DNA from 3 places in the Paeniglutamicibacter sp. genome. Region 2 is predicted to be linked to each of the others. Evidence: predicted binding sites of a transcription regulator. Region 2 holds the regulator's gene; each other region holds the start of a gene.
The links. The regulator LexA, encoded in region 2, represses DNA repair genes until DNA is damaged. The targets are predictions, from matches to a motif close to TCGAACANNTGTTCGA.

Region 1 (6,176 bases), on a different contig from region 2:
CGTGCTGCCGATCGAAAAGCGCAAGGGCACCTGGATCGTCTATGGCCTGGGAAACTCGGTGGCCAAGCACGCGACCAGGACCGTGTTGAACCAGGAGGGCCTCACGGTCAAGATGCAATTCGTGCGCACCGGGGACAGCTGGCGGCCCGGGGAGCTGGTGTGGACACCGCACATCATGAAGCAGGACCCGCTGCGCTGGTGCGCACTGCCCGCCGCCGACGGGGAACCCTGCACCACCAAGGGGCAGGACGAGGCCTCGCTCAAGCGCACCACCGACACCGTGAACTCCATGGACGCGCGGTCCGAAGGTGCGAAAATGTGGTTGCCGCCACAGCGGTAGGCGCCCGACGCGCCGGAGCGCGTCATGAAAATCTTGCCCGGTTGCCGCGCGGGTTTACGCTGAGCTGTCCACGCGCTGCATCGCGGCGCGCGCGGCACCAACAGTCCAGAGACAGTCAGACAAGAGAGTGATCCACGATGGCGCCACGTATTGGGGTTCTTGCCCTGCAAGGGGATGTACGCGAACACCTGGCCGCACTCGATTCACTGGGCGCGCTGGCGTTGCCGGTGAAGTCCCCGCGCGAGCTGGCAGATCTTGACGGGTTGGTCATTCCCGGCGGCGAGTCAACGGTGATCGACAAGCTCTCGCGCATGTACGGGGTATCCGAGGTGCTCAAGGCCAGGATCGCCGACGGTTTCCCGGTCTACGGCTCGTGTGCCGGAATGATCATGCTGGCCGACACCATCGCGGACCCCACGAAGAACCTCAGGGGCGAACCCCAGCAAAGCTTCGGGGGAATCGACATGGTCGTCAGGCGGAACGCGTTCGGGCGGCAGGTCGACTCCTTCGAGGTGGACCTGGCAATCCGCGGGCTGGAGTCAGTTCCCAGCCAGGACCCGGAGCGGGCGACCGCGCCGGTGCGGGCCGCATTCATCCGTGCGCCATGGGTTCAAAGCGTGGGCGAATCGGTGCAGGTATTGGCCAGGATCCCCGCCGAGAACACGCCCTTGAGCGCGGATGGGCTTCGGGTGGATAGAATTGTTGCAGTACGTTCGGGAAATTTGCTGGCGACCTCCTTCCACCCAGAGGTGGGCGGGGAGCGTCGGATCCACGAACTTTTTATTCAAATGATCAGAGGAGACGCGTAAGCATGTCCGGCCACTCCAAATGGGCTACCACCAAACACAAGAAGGCTATCCTCGACAGCAGGCGTGCCAAGTCCTTCGCCAAGCTGATCAAGAACATCGAGGTTGCTGCCCGCGCGGGCGGTGCCGACATGGCCGGAAACCCGGGCCTTGAACTTGCGGTATCCAAGGCCAAGAAGACCTCGGTGCCCAGCGACAACATCGATCGCGCCATCAAGCGCGGCGCCGGCCTGACCGGCGAGGTCATTGACTACACCGAGATCATTTACGAGGCCCGCGGCCCGCAGGGTTCGGCATTGCTCATTGAGTGCCTGACAGACAACAAGAATCGCGCTGCCTCCGAGGTCCGCCTGGGAATCACCCGCAATGGCGGATCGATTGCCGATCCCGGCTCCGTTGCCTACATGTTCACCCGCAAGGGCGTCGTTGGCCTGCCGAAGAACGGCCTGACCGAGGACGACGTGCTGATGGCGGTGCTCGACGCAGGCGCCGACGAGGTCAAGGAAGCCGGGGAATCCTTCGAGATCCACTCCGACCCCACCGACCTGCGGGCCATTGTTGCGGCTCTCGAGGAAGCCGGCATCGTCTACGAGAGCGACGAAATCGAATTCGTTCCCTCGATGCAGGTGGAGCTGGATGCGGATTCGGCCCGCAAGTTCCTGAAGCTTGCCGACGCGCTCGAGGAACTGGACGACGTCCAGAACGTCTACTCGAACGCCGACATCAGCGCCGAGGTCATGGCAGAACTCGAAGAGGACTAGTCCTCTTCATGCCCTTGAGAGTGGTAGGCGTCGATCCCGGACTGACCCGTTGTGGTCTGGCCGTGGTCGACGTCGAACCCAACCGCCGCGCCACGCTCATCGACGTGCGCGTCGTTGGCACCCCGCCGGGCACCCCGCTGGACCAACGCCTGTTGGCCATCGCCGACGGCATCGATGCATGGCTCGATGAACACAAGCCCGACGTGCTGGCCCTTGAGCGGGTCTTCAGCCAACTCAACGTCAGCACCGTGATGGGCACCGCCCAGGCCTCTGGCGTTGTCATCGTTGCGGCCGCCCGCCGCAACATCCCGGTGGCATTGCACACCCCCACCGAGGTCAAGGCCGCGGTGACCGGATCGGGTGCGGCCAACAAGAATGCAGTTGGCAAGATGGTGGCCAAGATCCTGCGCCTGGACGAGCCTCCCTCGCCGGCCGACGCGGCCGACGCCGCGGCCCTGGCCATCACGCATGGTTGGCGCGGTGCCGCATTCGGAGCTGCAGGCGCCGCGGCCTCCGCCTCGGGCTCACGACCCGCAGGCGGAACATCGGGCCTGACCCCCGCCCAGCGCGCATGGATTGCCGCCGAGGCGAAGGCCCGTTCGGTCAAGGCCCGGTAGCCAATTCGGCGCCTCCACGGGTGCACGCCCTTCGAACCTGTAAGCTGTTCGTAGATATATTCGCATGGCTGGCGTGTTCGACGAACCCCCGCGCGGCCCGGTACCACGGAGGAATTCCCACATGATCAGTACGCTGCGAGGAGTGCCGCAACAGGTCAACCTGAACAATGCGGTCATTGAGGTCGGCGGCTTCGGCATGCTGATCCAAGCCACCCCGCAGACGCTGGCCACCTTGCAGGTGGGCCGCGAGGCGCTGGTCCACACCTCCATGGTGGTTCGTGAGGATTCCATGACGCTCTTCGGCTTTGCCAGCGGGGACGAGCGCGAGGTCTTCGAGGTCCTCACCGGGGTCTCGGGCATCGGCCCGCGCACCGGCCTGGCGATCCTCTCGGTGCACACCCCCGAAGAGGTCCGCATCGCCGCGAGCACCAAGGACGCCAAGGCCTTCACGAAGGTCTCGGGCATCGGGCCCAAGGGAGCCGAGCGCATCGTTCTTGAACTGAACGGAAAACTCGTCCCCACCGGCGCCCCGGTCCCGGCCGGAAGCCCCGCCGCCCCGTCCTGGGAACCGCAGGTCCTCGAGGCGCTGACCGGCTTGGGCTGGACGGAAAAGGACGCGGCCAAGGCCCTTGACGCACTGGCCAAGAACGACCCGCAAATCGTTGCAAGCGGCAGCGTGCCGGAAATCCTTCGGGCGGTGCTGCGCTCCTTGGGGCGCGGGAACCGGCCCGGAAACTAGGAGTAGCACATGACCGAAACCGGTGCCCTGACCAATGCCGGGTCCGAGCCCGAGGCGCGGGTGCTCGAGGCCGCGCTGCGCCCGAAGAACCTGGACGACTTCGTCGGCCAGGCGCGTGTGCGCCAGCAGCTCTCCCTCGTGCTCGAGGCTTCCAAGATCCGTGAACGCACCGCCGACCACGTCCTGCTCTCAGGCCCCCCGGGCCTGGGCAAGACCACGCTGTCGATGATCATTGCCGCCGAGATGAACGCGCCGCTGCGCATCAGCTCGGGCCCGGCCATCCAGCATGCCGGCGACCTGGCGGCGATCCTCTCCTCGCTCACCGAGGGGGAGGTGCTGTTCCTGGACGAGATCCACCGGATGAGCCGCCCCGCCGAGGAAATGCTCTACATGGCCATGGAGGACTTCCGGGTCGACATCATCGTGGGCAAGGGTGCCGGTGCGACTGCGATCCCGCTGGAACTTCCGCCCTTCACCCTGGTCGGCGCCACCACCCGCGCAGGCCTGCTGCCCGGGCCGCTGCGCGACAGGTTCGGCTTCACCGGACACCTGGAGTTCTACAGCGTCGAGGAACTCGAACTGGTGCTGCGCCGCTCGGCGATGATGCTCTCGCTGAAGGTCAACTCCGCGGCGTTCTACGAAATCGCGTCGCGTTCGCGCGGCACCCCGCGCATCGCCAACCGGCTGCTGCGCCGCGTACGCGACTGGGCGCTGGTGAACAGGCTCGAAAGCATCGACGCACGCGCCGCCTCCGCCGCCCTTGACATGTACGAGGTAGACGCCCGCGGACTGGACCGCCTGGACCGTGCCGTGCTCCATGCCCTGTGCACCAAGTTCGGCGGGGGACCGGTTGGCCTGTCGACCTTGGCCATTGCCGTGGGCGAGGAGACCGAGACGGTGGAGACCGTCGCCGAACCGTTCCTGGTCCGGGAGGGTCTGCTCGGGCGCACCCCGCGTGGCCGAATCGCCACCGCGGAGGCCTGGAACCACTTGGGTTTGCGCATGCCCGCCGACGCCGTCTTCGCCGGTCAGGCCGGTTTTGTGCCGGACGAGGACGACGAGGAGTAGGGGTCGACCGACCCCTTGTGGCGACACGGCCCAGGATTCAGAGGACATTCGCAGGCCAAAACGTCACCGTGGTCGGGGTTTGGCCAAAATCTCCCTATAGGATGGATAAGCCCACCGGCTGCGCAATTGCGATTGTGCGCGCCGTTGACCATGACTTAGAAACAGGTATCCACACGTGACCGAAAATGTTTTGGCCCAAGCCGCAGCCGGCGAACCAGCTGCATTCGACCCGACCATGTTGATCATGCTCGCCGCCTTCGGCCTGCTGATCTTCATGATGATGCGTGGCCGCAAGAAGGCTGCCAAGGCACAGGAGCAGATCCGCTCCAACCTTGCCGTCGGCGCCGAGGTGATGACCCAGTTCGGTCTCTTCGGCACCATCTCGAGCATCGACACCGATGAAAACAAGATCGTCCTGGAGGTTTCCCCGGGCAGCTTCGTCACGGTTCACTCCCAGGTCGTTGCAAAGGTCGTGGCCCCGGAAGAGAACGCCGCCGCAGCCGTAGAGGTCCCGAACGACGCTTCGTCGCTGACCTCCGAGCCGGCCGAGAACACCGAAGCCGCGGAGACCGAAACCGCGGAGGAGACCCTGCGTCGCCTCAACAACGGGGAAAACGGCACCAAGGCCTAAGGGACCGGGCCTTCGGGCACCGCCCCACCCTTTAGCAGTGAACGGCGGCCGGTTTACTGCGGGCCACGGGCCCGCAGGTGAGCGATCCGGCCTCGACCGACCTTCACCAAGCGGCCCGGAGCAGCCCCAGACCCCCTGAGGGGGAGTTGCGGCCGGCTTCGGGTTTTCCGCGGAATCTTCGTCCCCGCCAGGGCGACGGAACAACCAGAAAGCCTCACGATGTCATCTACTGGTCCGATCAAGCAGGCGCGTAAATCCCTGCTGTGGCTCGGCGTGATCTTCCTTATTTCGGCAACCATCCTCATTACCGGTGTGCTGAGCGGGAAGGCAGCATTTGCCCCAAAGCTTGCCCTCGACCTTGAGGGAGGCACCCAAATGATCCTGGCACCACGAGTGGCAGGTGGCGACGCTGCAACGCAGGAGCAGCTGGACCAGGCGGTGGAAATCATCCGTCAGCGCGTGGACGGCACCGGTGTTTCCGAAGCCGAGATCACCACGCAGTCCGGACGCAACGTCGTGGTCTCCATGCCGGGCGTTCCCGACACCCGCACCCGAGAGCTGATCCAGGCCTCGGCCAACATGGAGTTCCGTCCGGTCATCCTGGCCGGCCCGTTCACCGCGGTTCCCGAGGACCAGCGCCTGCCCAAGGCCGAGTTGCCCAAGCCGTCGGCCGAGCCGGAAAACGGCTCTGACCTGAACTGGATCGACGCCGCGCTGTACCAGCAGTTCGAGGCGTACGACTGCCCGGCAGAGCTCGGCCAGGGTTCCGAGGAAACGCACGACCCAGCCAAGCCGATGATCTCCTGCGACCCCGACATGGGCCAGAAGTACATCCTGGGCCCGGTCGAGGTTCCCGGGGCCGACATCGCCGATGCCTCCTTCGGCATGGTCCGCGGCCAGCAGGGCGCGGTCACCGGCCAGTGGGGCGTGACCATCGAGTTCAACAGCGAGGGCACGCAGAAGTTCGCCGACGTTACCCAGCGCCTGGTCACCATGCAGGGCGCACAGAACCAGTTCGCGATCGTGCTTGACGGCACCGTGATCTCCGCCCCGACCGCCAATGCGGTGATCCCCGACGGGCGCGCCCAGATCACCGGCAACTTCACCGAGCAGAGCTCCAAGGCCCTGGCCGACCAGCTGAAGTTCGGTGCCCTGCCGATCAGCTTCGAGATCCAGTCCGAGCAGCAGATCTCCGCGACCCTCGGTTCGGACCA
Region 2 (6,176 bases):
GTTGGCCGCCGATTAAAGCGTGAGGACGTAGGCGCCGAAGAGCGCCACCCCGGCCAGCGCCCAGGCGGCGACGATCCAGGAGATGTGGGCGCGTTGCTGGCGCAGGGAGAGCGCGCCGCCGGCCAGCAGGCCGGCGGCTCCCATGAGGACGATGGACCACATGATTTACAGGGTCCCCAACCAGTTGCGCAGCAATTTGGCTCCGGCTTCCCCGGACTTCTCCGGGTGGAACTGCAGCGCGCACAACGGCCCGTTTTCAATCCCGGCGATGAACGGAACGCCGTGCTCCGCCCAGGTGACCTGTGGCGGGATCATCTTGGGCTGGGCGACTTCGAAGTTCCATTCCTGCACCGCGTAGGAGTGCACGAAGTAGAAGCGCTCGTTCTCGATCCCGGCAAAGAGCTTGCTTCCGGCCGGCGGGGTGACGGTGTTCCATCCCATGTGCGGGATGACCGGGGCCTTGAGCAGCTCCACGGTGCCGGGCCATTCGCCGATTCCCTGGGTGCGGATCCCGTGCTCCACGCCTTCGTCGAAGAAGACCTGGTGGCCGACGCAGACGCCGAGCACCGGCCTGCCCCCGGCGATGCGGCGGCCGATCCAGCGGATCGCCCCGACTTCCTTGAGCGCGTCCATGACCGCGGCGAAGGCGCCCACGCCGGGCACGAAGAGCCCGTCGCATTCCAGGATGTCCTCGGGCTTGGCCGAGAGCTTGACCTGCGCGCCGGCGGCCTCAAGCGCCCTGACGGCCGAGCGGACGTTGCCGGATCCGTAGTCCAGGACCGTGACGGTCTTGGCCGCCATTTACAGCGCGCCCTTGGTCGAGGGGATGGCGTCGCCGATCCGCGGGTCGATTTCCACGGCCTCGCGCAGCGCGCGGGCCAGGGCCTTGAACTGGGCCTCGACAATGTGGTGCGGATCGCGTCCCGAGAGCACCTCGATGTGGGCGCAAATCTGCGCGTGGAAGGTCAGGGACTCGAACACGTGGCGCGTCATCGAACCGGTGAAGTGGCCGCCGATCAAGTGGTATTCCTGGCCTGCCGGCTCGCCGCCGTGGACCAGGTAGGGGCGCCCGGAGATGTCGACCACGGCGCGTGCCAGTGCCTCGTCCAGCGGGGCGTAGGCGGTGCCGAAGCGGCGGATGCCTGCCTTGTTGCCCAGTGCGGTGCGCAGCACCTCGCCGATGGTGATGGCGGTGTCCTCGACGGTGTGGTGCACATCGATGTGGATGTCCCCGGTGGCTCGCACCGTGAGGTCGATGAGCGAGTGCTTGGACAGCGCGGTCAGCATGTGGTCGTAGAACGGGACGCCCGTGCTGATTTCCGAGCGGCCGGTGCCGTCCAGATCAAGTTCGACAAAGATGGAGGACTCGCTGGTGATGCGTTCGAGGCGAGCGCGACGACCCGTGAGTTTTTCGGCAGACATGCACATTCCTTTAGATCAGGCGTTGAGACGAGGATGTGGGGCGGCGGCTGGCAGGTGTGCGGCCGGGCAATTTCTGCCGGCCGCCCGCCGTCACCAGCGCCACCGCCCCAAGTTTAGCGTTAGAGCGTGTGTGGACCCTGATTGAGCAGTTCCTCGAGACGGACAAGGAACGCGGTGGTTTCGTCCTCGGTGCCCGCGGTGACCCGCAGGTGCCCGGGAATCCCCACGTCACGGATGATCACACCGGCCTCGAGCAGCCCCTCCCAGATGGCCTTGGTGTCCTTGATCCCGCCGAAGAACACGAAGTTGGAATCGCTGGAGGCAGGGTGCAGCCCCATGCGGGTGAGCTCGTTGACGATGCGGTCACGTTGGACCTTGATGGCCTCGACGTTGGCCAGCAGGATGTCGGCGTGCTTCAGTGCCGCATTCGCGGTTGCCTGGGTGACAGCCGAAAGGTGGTAGGGCAGGCGAACCAGGCGGATGGCGTCGGTGACTTCCGGGGCCGCGGCAAGGTAGCCCAGGCGGGCGCCGGCCAGGGCGAAGGCCTTGGACATGGTCCGCGAAACGATGAGGCGCTCGCGGCCGGGCAACAGGGAAAGTGCCGAGAGCGTCCCGGTGTGGGCAAATTCCGCATACGCTTCGTCGACGATCACGATGGCGTTGCTGGCCTTGCCCGCCTCGTAGACGGCTTCGACGACATCCAGGCCCAGGGCGGTGCCGGTGGGGTTGTTCGGTGAGCACAGGATCACGATGTTCGGCGCTGCCTCGCGCACCTGCGCCGCGGCGTCGGCTGCCGAAAGCCCGTAGTCCGCCGACCGCACACCCGCAACATAGGTGGTGTCGGTTCCGGAGGCCAGCAGCGGGTACATCGAGTAGGTGGGCGGGAAGCTCATGACGGAGCGGCCAGGTCCGCCGAAGGCCTGCAGGATTTGCTGGAGGACCTCATTCGAGCCGTTGGCTGCCCAGATGTTGTCGGAGCCCAGGCCGTGGCCAAGGAATGCCGCAAGCCGTTCGCGCAGTTCGGTAAATTCGCGGTCGGGGTAACGGTTCAGTCCCACGGCTGCCGCGGAGACTTCTTCGACTATGGCGCGATGTACTTCCGCTGGTAGCGGGTGGGTGTTTTCATTGACGTTCAATTGAATCGGGACGTCAATTTGGGGTGCGCCGTAGGGTTCGAGACCTTGAAGATTTTCTCGCAGGGGCAGATTTGCCAGGCGATTTAGCCGTTCATTCACAAGTCAAGTCTACGGCGGGGGCCGGTGGGCCCGAGAATCTTCGCCGGTGCCCAGGGTAATAATCGGTTCGCAATGAGTCGAATTGGCGCCGGCGGACGGTGTCAGCGGACGGTGCCGGGGTGGTGCCCTAGCTACCGATGGGAACGAAGAGTTCCGCTCCGGGGTTCAGCACCGAGCTGCTGAGGTTGTTGAGGTCGCCGATCTGGCGAACAGCTTCGCGGGGCTCGAGCTGCGGAGCGAATTCGCGGGCAATCCCCCACAAGGTGTCGCCCTCGATGACCGTGACGCTGACGGCGTTGACGCCCAGCGGGACCTCGGCCGATGCGTTGGCCGGGGAGAGGAACAGGCCCAGGAGCATGAGTACCGCGGCACTCACCACGAAGATGGGCAGCCCGATCAGCACGAACTTTCCGCGGCGGGTGAGCCGCAGGGGCGCCAGCGATGGCTGCAGCTCGGGCAGGTAGTCGTTGGATGTTACAAGGTGGAGCGGGGCCGAGAAAGCAGTGTTTGCCACGTCTTTGCCTTTCCTCTGAATTCGCTTGGCGACCGGGGCCTGGTGGCCCGCGATCGAACATGCGACGATTATTCGAACGCACCTTTCGAACATGTGTTCGTAGTGCGTATCTTATTTCTAGCACTTTTCGACGACACGTGTCCAGATCTGTTCGAACAAATCTTTGAAAGCAGTGACTTTGTCTACTAGGATGGTGGTTGTGGGGCGATGTATTCACTACATCAACCCGCACCGACAATTTGCGGCACGCGCGGGCAACCGGCGACGATCGGGATGAGGCATTGACAATGACGACCGAACAACGAACCCCTCGACGCGACGCGAAGAGCCTGACCATCCGTCAGAAGAAGGTCCTGGAAACCATCCAGCGCTCCGTGAGCAGCAACGGGTACCCGCCGTCGATGCGGGAAATCGGGGACGCCGTGGGACTTGCCAGCCTCTCGAGCGTGACCCACCAGCTCAGCCAGCTCGAGAAGCTTGGCTACATCCGGCGCGACCCGCGCCGCCCGCGGGCGATGGAAATCCTGCTCCCACTGCAGCTCAAGAGCGACGCGAAGCTCGAGGTGGTCGAGGGGCAGTCGGAGCTCAAGGCAGCCAACGGCATGAACGTCTCGGAGCTGACGACCTCCGCAGACACCGCCATGGTTCCCCTGGTCGGGCGCATTGCCGCCGGCGGGCCGATCCTGGCCGACCAGGCGATCGAGGACGTTTTCGCCCTGCCGCGCCAACTGGTGGGCCACGGCGAGCTCTTCATGCTAAAGGTCAGCGGCGACTCCATGATCGATGCCGCCATTTGTGACGGAGACTGGGTTGTCGTGAGGCGCCAGCCGACGGCCAACAACGGCGACATCGTCGCGGCGTTGCTCGAGGACGAAGCCACGGTCAAGACCTTCCGCCAGCGCGACGGTCACACCTGGCTGCTGCCGCAGAACTCCCGATACGAACCGATCCTTGGTGACGCCGCAACCGTCATGGGCAAGGTCGTATCGGTCATGCGTTCCATCTAGGCCCGCAGCCACAGCTCATCCCAAAACCCGTGTGGTGCCGATCAGTCATCGGCCCCACACGGGTTTTTCCGTCCCTTGCCCATCGACCGTAAGCGGGACGGGCCAGGCGACGGGGCTCAGCCCTCGCTGAGCCTTTCGAGCGCGGCAATGACGGTGGCCTTGTTCGGCGTTGCCCACAAGGGCGGCAGGGAGGCCCGCAGGAAGGTGCCATAGCGTTCGGTGGCCAGGCGCGAATCCAGCACCGCAACAACACCCTTGTCATTGACCGAACGGATCAAGCGGCCCGCGCCCTGGGCCAGTCGCACCGCGGCGTGGCTTGCTGCCACGGCCATGAAACCGTTTCCGCCGTGCTTCGCGACATCCCGGCTGCGTGCCGAGGAGAGCGGATCATCCGGCCTGGGGAACGGGATCTTGTCGATGATGACCAGCCGGCAGGCGTTGCCGGGCACATCCACGCCCTGCCACAGCGTCATGGTGCCAAACAGGCACGTATCGGGCTCGGCCGAGAACTGGTCGACCAGGGCCTTCATGCTGGACTCGCCCTGGCACAGGATGGGAATATCCAGGCGTGCGCGCAGGATCTCGGCGGCTTCCTCGGCCGCACGGCGCGAGGTGAACAGCGCCAAGGCTCCGCCGCCGGAGGCCTTGATCAGGTCCTCGATTTCGGAAAGCGTCTCCTGGGACATCTGGCGCCCGGGCTTTGGCAGGTGCTTGGCAACGTACAGGATGCCCTGCTTGGGATAGTCGAAGGGACTGCCCACGTCGACGCCGTTCCAGGTCGGTGCGCCGTCACCCACCAGTCCCAGGGAACCCGCAACCGGCTCAAAGGCGGCGCCGATGGCCAGGGTCGCGCTGGTGAGGATGACGGTGCGGCCGTCGAAGAGACCCTCCCTGAGCTTTCCCGCCACCGAGAGCGGTGCAACCATCAAGGTCGGCTGGCTCGACTCGTCGGGCTGGACATAGCCCTCCCCCGGGCTGAAGTGGCCGGGCCGCGAAGCCCAGATCACCTCGCGCTCCTCGGTCATTTCAAGCATCTTGGTGCACTGCTCCACCAGGTACATGACCTGCGAGCGGGCCATCTGGCGTCCGCCATCGGCGGGCGCGTTGGCTTCGGGCTTGGAGTCGGAAAGGACCACGCGCGCGGCCTCGGCGATCTGGTTCAGTGCGGCCTCCTGGTCCTCGTTCAACCCACGGGCCATGAGTCCGGTGGGGACGCCCTCCAGGGCACGCTGCAAGGCCTTGGCTCCCTGGTTCAGCGAGTCCACGCTCACCGAGCAGTGCTTGCGGGCGGCCGAGGCAGCGGTCTGGACCATGTTGACCGACAGGGGCCGGGTCACCGAGCTGGTCACCCGGTCCTGCAGTTCGTGGGCCTCGTCAATGATGACGGTGTCGAAGTCAGGCAGCACTGCCAGGCCCTCGAAGGCCGAGACGGCCAGCATGGCGTGGTTGGTGATCACGACGTCGGCGCTGGCCGCGCGGGCGCGGGCCAGCTCGCTGAAGCAGTCGGAGGCCATGGGGCATTTTTGGGCACCCAGGCAGTCCATCGCGCTGACCGAGACCTGGCGCCAGGCCTTGTCGCTGACCCCGGGCGTGATGTCGTCGCGGTCGCCGGTGTCGGTGCGTTCGGCCCATTGCCGCAGGCGCACCACTTCCTGGCCCAGTGCCGAGCCGGGGCCCTCGGAGGACCCGCCGACCATGGGGGTGCCGGATTCCAGCGAAAACAATGCGCCTTCGTCGTCGTCCGGGTATCCCCCGCCGAGCTTGTATTGGCACACGTAGTTGGAGCGGCCCTTGACCAGGGCCACGTCCATTTCGCGCGGCAACTTGTCCTTCAGCGAGCTCAGCAGGCGGGGCACGTCGCGGCCGACGATCTGCGCCTGGAGCGCCAGCGTTGCGGTGGAAATCACCACGGGCTTCTCCGATTCCAGCGCGTGGGCCAGCGCGGGAACCAGGTAGGCCATGGATTTGCCGGTTCCGGTTCCCGCCTGCACCAGCAGG
Region 3 (6,176 bases), on a different contig from region 2:
CAAGAAGATCCAGCTGCACCGGGCCAGCACCGTCGATCAACAAATGCTCGGGGCGAAGCCCGAGAACGGCATCGATCGGAGGCGTTGCGCCGGCCCACAGATTCGCGGCGATGCCGTCCCCGATAGCACGAACAATGCCGTGTTCGGAGGTGAGGCTGACGTTGGAGAGGTTCATGGGAGGGCTGCCAAGGAATCCTGCGACGAAGACCGAGGCGGGCTTGGCATAAACATCGAGCGGCGTACCAACTTGTTCAAGGCGTCCGCCGTTCAGCACGGCGATCTTCGTGGCCATCGTCATCGCCTCAACCTGGTCATGGGTGACATAGACGAACGTGGCACCCAGCCGGTGGTGTAGGTCCACGAGCTCGTGACGTGTGGCGGTGCGCAGCTTGGCGTCCAGATTGGATAAGGGCTCATCCATGAGGAAGGCCTTGGGCTCGCGGACCAGGGCGCGGCCAACGGCCACGCGCTGCCGCTGTCCGCCGCTGAGCTCCTTGGGCTTGCGATCGAGCAGATGGCCGATGTCGAGCACCTCGGCAACTCGTGCGACTTGCTCGCGGATCGCACTCTTAGCCATCCGCCGGGCACGCAGCGGGAACGCGAGATTATTGGCGACGCTAAGGTGCGGATAGAGCGCATAGCTCTGAAAGACCATCGCGAGGTCACGGTGCCGCGCGTGCTGGTGTGAAACGTCAAGGCCGTCAACGAGGAACCGGCCCTCGGTGGTGGGCAGCAAACCGGCCAACATCCGCAGCAGGGTTGATTTACCGCATCCGCTCGGCCCCAGCAGCACAAGGAAGTCGCCGTCATCGACAGTCAGGCTGACGTCGTCGACAGCCACAGTTGATCCAAAGCGGCGACTGACCCGCTCGATATTGATGCTGCCCATCCAGACTCCTTGTAATCATGCGCCGCTTGAAGTGCGGCGTAATTCCATTACAGCGGATAATGCTAGACGGAAAAAGTATTACAGGTTAACGGAGGGTGAATCTGTTTCAGTGTCGCCTGGGCGGCGATTGCCGGTCACCACGCGGATGACGTCGTCGAAAACCGTCGCGGCCCTATCGCTGACACCGCGAGTCTCTCCCACTGCTGCGACGAGCGCATTGAGCAGGAAGATCTGAAGGATGTTGCTCGTCAGCACGGATTCTGGCCACGGTAGTCCTGAGGCCCCAATGATGAGTTTCTCGTCAACCATCCCGGCAAGCGCTGATCGAGGGAAACTTGAGACGGCAACTACACTGGCGCCAACAGCACGTGCGGCCTCGACTGACGACAAGGTGGAGGAGTTTTCGCCGGAGTCGCTAATCGCCAGCACTACGTCACCGGGCACCAACAGTCGACATGCGAGAAGCTGCAATGTGGGATCCTGCGGAGCATCTACGACAATGCCGACGCTCATGAATCTCAGCGCAATCGCGGAGACCGCCGCTGCCGAGCCTCCTGCACCAACGAGCAGGATCCGCCTCGCGTCGGCGACCAATGCCGCAGCGCGGGTGAAAGCTTCCAGGTTAACCGTCGCCGGCGCAGCATCGATTTCCCGCGACGCCTCGGCGAACAAGCGATACAGAGCGTGCTTATGAACGTTACTGCCGCGGGCTGCTTGGGCTGCAGCGCCTTCATCACGCACGAGTAAGGTGCGCAAATGTGGGTAACCGTCGAATCCCATTGACTGACAGGCACGAGTCACGGTTGCCGCAGAGGTCCCAACCTGCGCACCAATTTCAGCGGCGCCCAGCCGACTGGCAATCGACGGATCTCGAACAATCGCTTCCGCCACATTGCGTTCCCGAGGACCGAGGTCCGGAATCGCGGCGCGTATCAGCATGATGGTTGACCCCACCTCAGGATTCAGCATGACCCAATCATATCCAGAACCTGTAACGGCATCACCGATGACAAAGAAGCCTGCAATGGATTTTCACTTGCTGGTCGTTACGGCACCGTCACTAGCTCGCGGCCCTTAGCGTGTGACCTTCACCGTTATCCGGCGTCGATTTGCCCACCTCTGTTTGACGCCACGCATGCACGCCCAGAGATTCCTTCAGCAGTGCCGGTTCGGGTGCTGTGTTGGCAAAGTCAGTTCCGCCTGCTCAGCCGATCAGCATAGAAGTCCCGTAATCTGCCCAAAGAGGCGCTCGAGAAGACCTTAGCGTCGGATATTTCACTTTTTCACAAGCCACCCCCATATGAACTGATCATCCCCGATGTGTATGCTCCCATCGCGGAGACGATGTCCTGGAAGAAAGGCAAGGCCTACGCCTTGCGTCCCGTATTCAGAGAACTTGGACAAGTTGCTGCTCTTGTTTATGAGGTCATCGAAAAGCACCAGGAAGACATCAAGACGACTGCAATCACTCGAGAAACGGGACTCTCCCCCACCAGCACCAAAAACGCACTGGAAATGCTCCAATCGTGGAACCTGATCTCCCGGACCGAATCGGGCTGGGAGATTTCCAAGACAGGGAATCTGCGCTCGTTGGCGGAATACTTAGGCGTTATTGAGTCTGTTGCGGCTCAGTATGCGGCTCACAAGAAGCAACGCGACGTATGGCACGCCTGGTTAGATAGCCGAGCCAATACTTTCGGGACGCTCGCTCTCATGACCGATGACTATGAGTACTCGGACGAAGATATACCCTTCTGGCCAGACATTGAGCCCCACGAAACCACCCTTGCTTCATTGACTCTGCGTGTAGGCGCTTAACTCAGGCTCTCCCGTTGATTGAAATCAATCAAGATTGAAAGATTTCAAGAAAGATTGATTTCAATCTTTCAAGCAGGTAGGACCGGGACATGCAAACAGTGATGGTTTATAGCGAAGCTGGTGGGGTATCAAAAACCACAACCGCAGTCTCCTTGGCGATGGTTGCGGCCGAACAAGGAATGAAAGTTCTACTAGTTGATCTTGATCCACGTGCAGCAACCACGAAATGGACAGGGGTTGAGCCGACAAGTCCCGGGCTAGACGTGGGGGCGATCCTGGCTGATGAGGATCCAGAAGGCTGGGCCGAGGACATCGCAGTGCAGTCGTTATGGTCAAACAACCTGCGAGTGATTCCTTCTTCAAGGTCCGTCTCGAATAGGGAAAAGGACTCTTCTGACCATCTCGATGTACGCCTGCGTACATCACTCATCGGTTGCACAGCAGATCTTGTTGTTATTGATTGCCCAAACAGGCAGGGGGGGCCGCTGACGCAATCAGCATTGAACGCAGCTGACACCGTACTGTATGCCGCTCGCCCTACTACTGATGGGCTTGATGGATTCGAAGGTGCGCAGCTGACAATCCAGAAGTTCCTAGCCACGCGAAAACGACTGGGCGTGCCAGCTACTTTGGTGGAAGCCGGAATTGTCGTTGGTGGTTACAAGGACACTGTCACCCCTAGAGCTGCCATCGCGTCAGTGGAAGTTCTGCGTGAGACCGGGCTCCTGCTGACGCCCCTCATTCCTGAACGAACCATCGTTAATGATGTGCGACTTTCGGGTGAGTGGTACGGAAACTATCGGAAGGGCGCTCCGGTGCTGGACGCCTACAAAGAAGTAGCAAAGAAGGTCCTGCGATGAGTGATGCAATGCCGGAACGACCGACCACCAGCCGGCGGCTCCCCAAACCTGCAGCCGATGTAAATGTGGACCCGATCGAGAATGCGCCTCCTGGGTCGCGAAGGGTTTTCTCAGCACCGGCTCCTCAGAAGGTACCTAGAACACCCGTCAGTACCCGACTCGACGATGAAACGATATATATCCTCAATCGAGTAAAACTCGATGAAAAACTCAAGATCTACGAGGCTATCGAGCTCGCGGTGAAAGAGAAGTGGGGTTCCTACGGAATCAAGAAATAAAGATTTCAATCTTTCATGAAAGATTGAAATCTTTCATGACGACCGTAAGGGTCTAGAGTCAAAGTAGCCTGCAAAGCAATCATTCTTGGCCGTCCCTCTCTGCCCCAGTCCGCTGGTCGGAAGCCAAACGCTTCGATACTGTTGGAAACACCCAAATACTTGCCTCACGGCAAACAACGTTTCTCTCTGTGGGGAACAACCGCGGTCCCCTGGCTTTGTCTCCGGGGGGCCGCACTTTTATGCCCTAAGGGCGACGGGGGGAGAGCCGTCGCTCGCCACCCTCAAGAGAACCCTGCAATGGCGCGAACGCAGCTTCGTAGTCCCCGACTTCAATGGTGACTTCCCGGTAGCCGGACCCGGGCTGTTCGCGGGTATTCGTTCCAACCAGTTTCACCCCCCAAGCGCAGGGCAGACCAAAACGTTGGGTACGGACGTATCCTAGATTTGGAATAAATGTTCTAAAATTGGGGTAGAAATGATAGATTTTCAGAATGTACGTTCGCTAGATGTTGAGGGCTCAGCGATCCCTCTCCTAGTCGCTGGAACATCCATTCCGGCAGGCTATCCCTCACCCGCCCAGGACTATTTCTCCGGCGAAATCAACCTCTCCGACTACCTGATCCACGACAAGACAAGCACCTTCATTGTGCGCGTCTCCGGCCATTCCATGCAGGGGGCAGGAATCTCCGACGGGGACGAGCTCATCGTCAACCGGGCACGCAAACCCGTGGACGGGTCCATCGTGGTGGCAGTCCTCGACGGAGAAATGACCGTCAAACGTCTTCGGCTCACCCCGCAAGGTGTGGTGCTCCAGGCCGAAAACCCCGAGTACCCGGATATCGTCGTGGGGGAGTGGGGAGCCCTGAGCGTGTGGGCAGTGGCGGAAACATGCATCCATCGACTCTAAGTGCCCCCTGGACCCCACAGCCGGACTCCAACGAATACATCGCCCACGTGGACGTCAACAGCTTCTACGTGAGTTGCGAGCGGGCCTTTGACCCGACGCTGATCGGCCGGCCGGTGATCGTCCTGTCCAACAACGACGGCTGCGCCGTCGCGCGGTCGGACGAAGCCAAGGCCCTGGGCATCGACATGGGCGCCCCCTGGTTCAAGCTCGCCCCCACCGCCGATCGAATGGGGCTGGTCGCCAAATCGAGCAACTACGAGCTCTACGGCGACCTCTCGGCCCGAACCATGCAACTGCTGGGCCGGCACTCGGCCTGGGTCGAGGTCTACAGCATCGACGAGGCATTCTTGGGCGTCCGCGGGACCCTGCCGGAACTGCAAGCTCTGGCCCGACGCATGAAGCAGGACGTGATGGACCACCTTGGGTTGCCGGTCTGCGTGGGGATCGCCAAAACGAAAACCCTGGCCAAACTGGCCAACAAGGCCGCCAAGAAGAACGCCCACCTGGGCGGGGTCTGCGTGTGGGATGCCGTCACCTTGGAGGACCGCGAACAACTTCTCGGCCGGCTGCCCACGGTGGAAGTCTGGGGCATCGGCCCCCGCTTGGCCAAGCGGCTGATGGGCCTGGGGATCCGGACCATGAAGGACCTTCGCGATGCCGACGCGGTGATGCTGCGCAACCGCTTCTCCATTGTCATGATGCGCACCGTGCTCGAGCTGCGGGGAATCCCCTGCATCCCCATGGAGGAAGAACACGAAATCAAGGGACAGCTGATATTCAGCCGCTCCTTCTCCACCCCGATCACCGACACCCACGGCATGGAGCAGGTCCTGGGGATCTATGCCCAACAGGCTTCCGCGCGCCTGCACAAGCACCAGCGGCAGGCCAAGGTGCTCACCGCCTGGGCCATGACCAGTTACTACAACACCCACGACAACCATCAGCCCTCGGTGACCGTCGCGCTTCCGGGCCCGACCGCCGATCCGCTGCTGCTGACGCGAGCGGCCAAGGCGTTGCTTCCCAAGATCCTGGACGGGGTGAAGTACGCCCGGGCCGGAATCGTGGTGACCGATATCCGGCCGACCGGCGCCCAGGAGACCTTCGAGCCATTCGTGAACCCCCACGAGGCGAAGGAAATCGGCCCGCTGATTCAGAAGATCAAGCAGCGCCACGGAGTGAACGCGGTCGGACTGGGCCTGGCGGGGATGAAGACCGGCCCCGAATGGACGATGCGTCGGGAGATGATGTCACCGCGCTACACCACCCACTGGGACGAGCTGCTGACCGTTTACGCCAGCTAATTCAACTCCGTTGAGTCCTTGTGCCGCCCATGGGTCATCGGTCCTTGTTTGGGGTGCGTCATTTTCTCACGCACTCTTTTGTGTGAATGAGTAATGCATCATCTACTCCCCGCGGAATGCCGG

Region 1: a site for LexA is predicted at 2,573-2,588, ahead of ruvA (Holliday junction branch migration protein RuvA). Genes of this name have one in related genera too.
Region 3: a site for LexA is predicted at 4,291-4,306, ahead of ACLQ7E_RS12915 (LexA family protein). Genes of this name have one in related genera too.

The regions. Positions count from the first base shown of each region.
Region 1 is NZ_JBKKAP010000156.1:10,420-16,595, reverse strand. It holds gene ACLQ7E_RS18920 (CapA family protein) at 1-340, shown strand, start outside; gene pdxT (pyridoxal 5'-phosphate synthase glutaminase subunit PdxT) at 478-1,149, shown strand; gene ACLQ7E_RS18910 (YebC/PmpR family DNA-binding transcriptional regulator) at 1,152-1,907, shown strand; gene ruvC (crossover junction endodeoxyribonuclease RuvC) at 1,916-2,524, shown strand; gene ruvA (Holliday junction branch migration protein RuvA) at 2,646-3,263, shown strand; gene ruvB (Holliday junction branch migration DNA helicase RuvB) at 3,273-4,331, shown strand; gene yajC (preprotein translocase subunit YajC) at 4,507-4,962, shown strand; gene secD (protein translocase subunit SecD) at 5,182-6,176, shown strand, end outside.
Region 2 is NZ_JBKKAP010000141.1:78,076-84,251, reverse strand. It holds gene ACLQ7E_RS16430 (hypothetical protein) at 13-162, opposite strand; gene hisH (imidazole glycerol phosphate synthase subunit HisH) at 166-801, opposite strand; gene hisB (imidazoleglycerol-phosphate dehydratase HisB) at 802-1,422, opposite strand; gene ACLQ7E_RS16415 (histidinol-phosphate transaminase) at 1,542-2,657, opposite strand; gene ACLQ7E_RS16410 (LysM peptidoglycan-binding domain-containing protein) at 2,785-3,171, opposite strand; gene lexA (transcriptional repressor LexA) at 3,459-4,178, shown strand; gene ACLQ7E_RS16400 (ATP-dependent DNA helicase) at 4,295-6,176, opposite strand, start outside.
Region 3 is NZ_JBKKAP010000105.1:70-6,245, reverse strand. It holds gene ACLQ7E_RS12940 (ABC transporter ATP-binding protein) at 1-889, opposite strand, end outside; gene ACLQ7E_RS12935 (MurR/RpiR family transcriptional regulator) at 968-1,858, opposite strand; gene ACLQ7E_RS12930 (hypothetical protein) at 2,234-2,707, shown strand; gene ACLQ7E_RS12925 (ParA family protein) at 2,797-3,567, shown strand; gene ACLQ7E_RS12920 (hypothetical protein) at 3,564-3,845, shown strand; gene ACLQ7E_RS12915 (LexA family protein) at 4,321-4,752, shown strand; gene ACLQ7E_RS12910 (Y-family DNA polymerase) at 4,734-6,053, shown strand.